Linked DNA regions of Candidatus Ruthia magnifica str. Cm (Calyptogena magnifica). The protein of the gene in region 2 binds, or shares a complex with, the protein of the main gene of each other region. Links are inferred from orthologs where the notes say so. Each region holds a gene or a part of one and is shown on either strand. Other genes may lie near its edges. The genes, in order: rodA and mrdA.

Region 1 (3,310 bases), 330 kb from region 2 along the record:
GCCTTTAAGCAATGTTTCAAGTTTAATGCTTTTGCCCACTTCTACAAAACTTTTTGAGCCACCTGTTTTCCACGCCTTTTTACTGATACGTACTTCATCTTCTAAGCTGATACGACCATCGTTAATAAATTGGAAAACAACATAGGCTGTCATTAGTTTGGTTAGACTTGCTGGTGCACGCTTGTCATGTTGTTTGCTACTTGCAATGACTTTTCCGGAATTATAATCAACAATACTATAAGCAGCAGTAGATATTTTCGGTGCTTTTGGAGTGATAAAGATTACTGCTTGAGTATTTAAGACAAGAGAAGATATAAGGATGACCAATGGTTTGATGATTAATTGATATTGCATAAAGTATTAGTTGTTTAGTTGTTTAATGCTTGTCTGAACTTATTTGATAGTTGATAAATTACCACAGTACATCTATTATCATGATTATAACGCGTTAGCACGTAAAAATTCTAAAAAGTGAACCAAGTTTCATTGATTTCATCTTATGGTGGGTAAACGCTAATTTGATTTTATTTTTAATATCTTGATGAGTATTCAAACTTTTATTGTGCCAATATTTGGATATTTTTTAGATTTGTTGACGCTTAATCTAGTGTATTTTCAGTGTTTTAATTGAAACGTAATAGGTCTTGCAAATTCACCCACATCATGCCACCATAAGAGTTTTGTATGAATAAAGATAGAATGAAGTTTTCACATGATATAAACTAGAATTTTTTTTCTATAATTGCCAAAGTTGAATACGTGTCTTTTTTGTTGCCGTAATTGGTCTCAATTAAAAATAGTAACAATAATTTTTGCAGATACATTATTCTAAGTTAATAGGGTAATGACATCGACCGACACTAATACCTGCTAAGGTATTAGCAATCAAAGAACAAATGATACCTAGGTTTATTTTTTGCCAATTAACCCAGTATTTACTTTTCAGTATGTTTAAGCGTTATTAAGTTACCTTGTCAAAAGTTGATGTCATTTTTAATACGTTGTTTAGTAATAAACAAATTTTTATCTACAAGTGTTAGCTCTTTATTTAAAAAAATAAAGAGTAATTCATCTTTGTTAAAACCATTTTTTTAATAAAATCATGAGTCGCTGGTAAAGTTTTAGCAGCAATCAAGCTAGAAAAATAAATTAATTTTGTAAATATCTTGGTGTTTTGTGCTTGCGAATTGCCATGACAATGCCAAAGCTAGACATTAAAGTGATGAGTGATGAACCGCCATAACTAATCAGTGGTAATGGCACACCCACTACAGGTAATAGCCCAGATACCATGCCAATATTAACAAAAATATAAGTAAAGAAGATGAGAGTTAAACTCGCACCTAATAGTTTTGAAAAATTATCTTCTGACTGGAAAGAAATTACCAATAATCGATAGATAATTAGCCCGTACAAAATAAATAAGAATATAACACCTATAAAACCCAATTCTTCAGCGATCACAGCAAAGATAAAATCAGTTGCATGCTCAGGTAGGAAATTAAGTTGAGATTGAGAGCCTTGCTCCAAACCTTTGCCAACCAGACCGCCAGATCCAATCGCAATTTTTGATTGCAAGATATGATAGCCAGAACCTAACGGGTTAGAACTTGGGTCAATCAAAGTTAGGATGCGTTTTTTTTGATAATCCATTAATAGATAGCTCCATGTAACATAAGCACCTGAGGTGATAATTGATGAAATTAGTGCAAAATTCAACCAATTATTTTTAAGAATTTGAACATGGATGCCTGAAAAAAACAACACGTAAAAGCCAGAAGCGCCAATTAATAGCGAAGTGCCCAAATCTGGCTGTTTGGCAATGAGTATTACGATTAAAATAATGGCAACAATGGATAAAAAAATAGGTAGTGGTTTTGGCGGCAAGGTTTTTTCACTAAGAATTGAAGCAATGGCGATAGGGACGATAACTTTCATAATTTCAGAAGGCTGAAAACGTATAAAACCCAAATTAAGCCAGCGTTGAGCGCCACCACTGCTTGAGCCAAAAACTAAGACTAAAATCAGTAAAAAGATACCAAACAACATCAAGTAAGGAGAAAGACGCCTAAGTTGGTAGGGTGGTATTTGGGCAATTACTAGCATCGCACTAATTGCTAGTACAAAATGAAACACTTGTTTATAAATAGTTTGTATAGAGCTCGCTGAGGCTGAATAAAGCACAACAAGTCCAAATCCACTGAGTATTATAATCAATAAAAATAAAGGCGTATCCATCTTAAAGTAATGCCAATAATGGCGTATTTTTGCAATACTTAATAATTTCATAACAATAACAAACCAACAGATCTGGTATCAGATAATAGTAAGTTAAAACTTCGACATGCTGATTTATTATTCATACTTTCAGTGCCAATACCCATTTGCCGAATAGCCTCTTGTTGTTTTGGGTGTAAAAATTGATGTGTTGCACCTGTGCCGATAATTAGTAAATCAATATCATCTTGATTAGACAGGGGAAATAATGAAATTTTATCAATATCATCAAGATGAGCCATATCAACTTCACAATAATAACGAGAAGAAATAAAACAAGGAATTTTAAACTGTGCATGTGCTAATTTAACATAGCGTTCTTCGATAGAAACAATACTGTTATAACTTGCTTCTTGTTGGTTAAATTCCATGATATTACAGTGACTATTTGGTGAGTAAAAGCATATTATAACAGTGTAAAATTAATTACTTTCTATATTAGAGAGGCAGATGTCAAATTTAAGCAATACAGACATATACGATGCAGATTTATCCAGCGGCGTTACTGCATTTGATACTAAGAATTTTACCATGGCGTATCAATTATTAGCCCCACTTGCCACAAAGGGTAATACTGAGGCTTTATGGCGTGTTGGTATGATGCAAATGAATGGTTTAGGTATGGTCGAAAACCAGCCTTTAGGATTTGAAAACTTCCTGCAAGCAGCAAGTCAAGGGCATGCATTTGCTCATCACATGCTAGGTGTAGCATATATGACTGGCGAAGGCGTAGAAAAAGATATTGTAAAGTCTATTGAGTGGTTTGAAAAAGGCGCTGAATTTGGCATTCCTGGTCCGATGTATGCACTAGGCATGTTGTTTGAAGATGATAAAGAGGTTAAACAAGATTTAGAAAAAGCGAAATATTGGTTTGACAAAGCTGATAGAGTAAGTCCATAATAATAATGAAATCAAGATTTGCTCCATCCCCAACAGGCTGCCTACATATAGGCGGTGCTAGAACTGCACTTTTTGCTTGGGTTTGGGCCAAAAAGCAACATGGTAAATTTGTATTACGTATTGAAGATACAGA
Region 2 (3,286 bases):
AATAATTTTTGACAGGGAGAGTGGCGTTTGATATTTCAGAGTTTATGCCAGTTAGTAGCTATGATACAGTTAAAGCTATGACACCAGAAGAAGTGATGCATAAATTATTTTATGGAGCACCTTTCTTGGCAATTATACTAGGCACAGATGTTATTAAGGAGCATGAATATTTGCACGTTATGTACTGGCAAGTCTGATACTAACGGATTCTTGTGGTTTTTAGGTGTTCAGTTTGGTAGAGATAAGAAAAATTAATAAAAAAGTGTGTATTTTTGTTCACCCAAAGATGAGACAAAGATTTTTATAAATCCAGAAGAATCTATGTAAATTTAATATAGACTCGGCTCAGATATTGTTATTATTTTTGATGAGTGTACACCTTATCCTGCTAATAAAATAAAAGCTAATTAATCTATGAAATTGTCTTTATATTGGGTTGTAGCGCTTAAAAAATGAGCATAATCGGCTGAAATAGGGTTTGACCGGTTGTGGTTTTGCATGGGAGAGTTGAATGTGGATGAGTCCAAAGAAGAGATAATGGAAGTATTGAAAATTATCTATCAAGTGTTGGTGGCTAAATTTAGTCACAATCCAGAGCTTCGAGATAAGATAAGTAAATTGAATTGAGTTCTTACTAACAACCTTAGAAAGCAGCTCACCTGAAGTTAAAATTATTATTTTGTATAATAAAATTAACCAGACACAATTAGACCAATTTAAAATGCAAACTTTAACATTTTAAATTAAACGAGATTTATTAAGGAAAAGTATTATTTAGTTGTTTGTTAAAATACACATCAAACACTTGACGTGCAATTGGTGCTGCTTTTGAGCTACCATTGCCTGCATTTTCAACAATAATAGCGATAACTATTTCTGGGTTTTCAATAGGGGCAAAGCCAGTAAATAAAGCATGATCTCGTAATTTTTCATCAAGTTTTTCTGCAATATATTGCTCTTTAGCGTCAAGACCGAATACTTGTGCAGTTCCAGTTTTTCCAGCCAAACTATAGGTTAAACCATTATTGAGTCTTCTAGCAGTGCCTTTAGGACCATAGACGGCTTGTTTCATGCCGTCAATTACATCTTCCCAATTTTGAATATTTTTTATTGGAATTTGTATATGATGATCTTTCTTCTTAGATTCAATGATTATATTTCCAGGTACCTGAGTATTTTTAAGCAAGGTCGGCCGAAACAAAAGCCCCTTGTTGGCAATCGCTGCTGTGGCGACTGCAAGCTGCAAAGGAGTAACAGCTATAAATCCTTGGCCAATACCTGTAATTAAGCTCTCTCCTCGATACCAAGGCTCATTTTTGTTAATTTTTTTCCAAGCTTTAGAGGGTAGAATACCAGCACTTTCTCCAGGAATATCAATGCTTGTTTTTCGGCCAAAATTAAATAAGTCTAAATTATCGTGTAATTTATCAATACCCAACTTATCTGCCAAATCATAAAAAAAAACATCACACGATTGTGCGATTGAGTCTTTAACATTTACGTGCCCATGTCCTATTTTTTTCCAGTCGTTAAATTTGCGTTTAACGTTGGGTAATTTATAATAACCTGGGCAGAATATACTACTTTTATTAGTAATAACTCCTTCTTCCAAACCTACTAGAGCTACCATAGGTTTAATCGTAGATCCTGGTGGATATAGCCCTTGAACGGCACGGTTAAGTTGAGGGATATTTGCTGAAGTTTGTAGCTGGTTATAGTTAGTATGTGATATACCATTAACAAACCAGTTTGGATTATAGATGGGCGTACTAACTAGCGTTAATATTTCTCCGTTTCTAATATCTATAACTACAATTGAACCACGTTTTCCCTTAAGTAATGTTTCTGCTTTTTTTTGCATATCTAAGTCAATGCTTAGATATAAATTCTCACCAGAAATAGCAGGTTTAATAATTTTGGTGTCAATAACTCTGCCATTTACATTTCGCTCAATTTGTTGTAAGCCATTAGTGCCATGCAGTAGTATTTCGTATTGTTTTTCAATGCCAGTTTTACCTACAAATAAGGTTCCTAAATAGTTTTTCTTATCGTAATTTTTTTTGTCTTTCTTAGTCATTCTGGAAACATAACCAATGACATGAACGCCGGAATCTTGATTGGGATAAATTCTATGAAAATAAGGTTCTATATCTACGCCAATAAAAGTGTTGTTAATTAAGAATTTTGCAACCTGAGTCTCATTAAGGTTATATTTGATTGGGATGCTATGAAATTTTTGATAACGCTTTGCATTTTTATTAAAGATTTTGATGTCATTATCGTTGATAAAACCAGATTGTTTAAGTTGTTGTAGTGTTTTAATAATATTTTTAGTTTTTTCTTGTGTTAAGGTTAGTCGAAATGCCAGCTTATTAGTAGCTAAAATATTACCATGGCGATCAAATATTTTTCCTCTACTGGGTGTTATGGGTAGAGTATGCATTTGGTTACCCAAGGCTTCTTCTAAGTAATATTCATGATTTACTATTTGTAAATTGTAAATTCTAATCACTAACAAAGTAGTTAGTAAAAACATAAAAATAAGCGCTAACTTCATTCTATAAAAGAATGTTTTGTTTTCAAATTTAGTATTATTTATACCTTGCATTTTGATAATAAAAACCGAACGATTGGCCAAGCCAATGCGCTAGTAAACGGCGCTAAAAATAAATAATAGTTGATGATAAAATCTTGTGTTAATACAAAGGTTAGTAAGAAAAATGCTAGATAAATACTACTAGATATAAACACATAGATTTGTTGAGTACTTAAGTTGGATACAAAAAATGATTGTTTGACATTACTAATAAATAGACTGCTAAATATGAGTGCCAAGGCATTTTGTCCCAAAATATCACCATGTAAAACATCAACAAGCACGCCAAGAATTAGTGCAATAAAAAATTTATTTTTGGTTGGAAAATATACCAACCAGTAGATATAAAAAAGTAACAACCAAAATGCAGATGCATCTAATAATATGTCATTTAAGGGTATTACACTTAAAATTAATGCAAAAAACGTAATCTTAATTAGAAATATATAAGGGTCCAGTATGTTCATTGGTTAATCGGTCACAATAATGACAAATTCTAGTTGCTCTAGTGCTTGAGTAGGTTTTAATTGGATATGCAAGAAAGGCTCGTTTTGGTGTTTTTCTACGCGAATTACTGTTCCTAATGGATATCCATTAGGAAATTTTGAACCGATTGAGCTACTTAGAAATATATCGCCCACTTTAACGTCCAAATTAGGCTCGATAAATTCAACATTTAGTAGATGATTG

The links.
Region 1: the proteins of mrdA (region 2) and rodA are in contact, whole or in part, in a crystal structure (PDB 6PL5), measured with the Thermus thermophilus proteins. The link is inferred for Candidatus Ruthia magnifica str. Cm (Calyptogena magnifica) from one-to-one orthologs. Residues at the interface, in WP_223903432.1 of Thermus thermophilus: Arg4, Ile5, His6, Leu8, Ala9, Phe12, Ala15, Leu16, Leu19, Gly20, Arg22, Ala23, Trp24, Leu26, Gln27, Val28, Tyr31, Tyr34, Leu36, Leu43, Thr45, Asp47, Lys156, Gln157, Gly158, Ser160, Val184, Leu201, Glu202; in WP_223903423.1 of Thermus thermophilus: Phe161, Val165, Phe168, Val169, Leu172, Pro198, Tyr199, Glu202, Tyr211, Arg212, Asp213, Gln220, Val221, Gln223, Ser224, Ile226, Ala227, Ile228, Gly229, Ser230, Gly266, Phe267, Val270, Leu274, Tyr277, Gly278, Leu281, Phe285, Leu289, Arg297.

What each region holds. Positions count from the first base shown.
Region 1 is NC_008610.1:517,852-521,161, forward strand. The notes cover bases 220-3,186. They hold rodA (rod shape-determining protein RodA), read right to left. Parts: upstream 2,290-3,186; coding sequence 1,150-2,289; downstream 220-1,149. Other genes in these bases: RMAG_RS02355 (D-alanyl-D-alanine carboxypeptidase family protein), read right to left, coding at 220-354; RMAG_RS02365 (Mth938-like domain-containing protein), read right to left, coding at 2,286-2,648; RMAG_RS02370 (tetratricopeptide repeat protein), read left to right, coding at 2,728-3,177; gltX (glutamate--tRNA ligase), read left to right, coding at 3,183-3,186. Also shown: more of RMAG_RS02355, read right to left, coding at 1-219; more of gltX, read left to right, coding at 3,187-3,310. UniProt on the Escherichia coli protein: Peptidoglycan polymerase that is essential for cell wall elongation. Also required for the maintenance of the rod cell shape. Functions probably in conjunction with the penicillin-binding protein 2 (mrdA).
Region 2 is NC_008610.1:844,295-847,580, reverse strand. Bases 158-3,100 are described here. They hold mrdA (penicillin-binding protein 2), read right to left. Parts: upstream 2,558-3,100; coding sequence 758-2,557; downstream 158-757. Other genes in these bases: mreC (rod shape-determining protein MreC), read right to left, coding at 3,067-3,100; mreD (rod shape-determining protein MreD), read right to left, coding at 2,596-3,063; RMAG_RS05860 (hypothetical protein), read left to right, coding at 158-197. Also shown: more of RMAG_RS05860, read left to right, coding at 21-157; more of mreC, read right to left, coding at 3,101-3,286. UniProt on the Escherichia coli protein: Catalyzes cross-linking of the peptidoglycan cell wall. Responsible for the determination of the rod shape of the cell. Is probably required for lateral peptidoglycan synthesis and maintenance of the correct diameter during lateral and centripetal growth.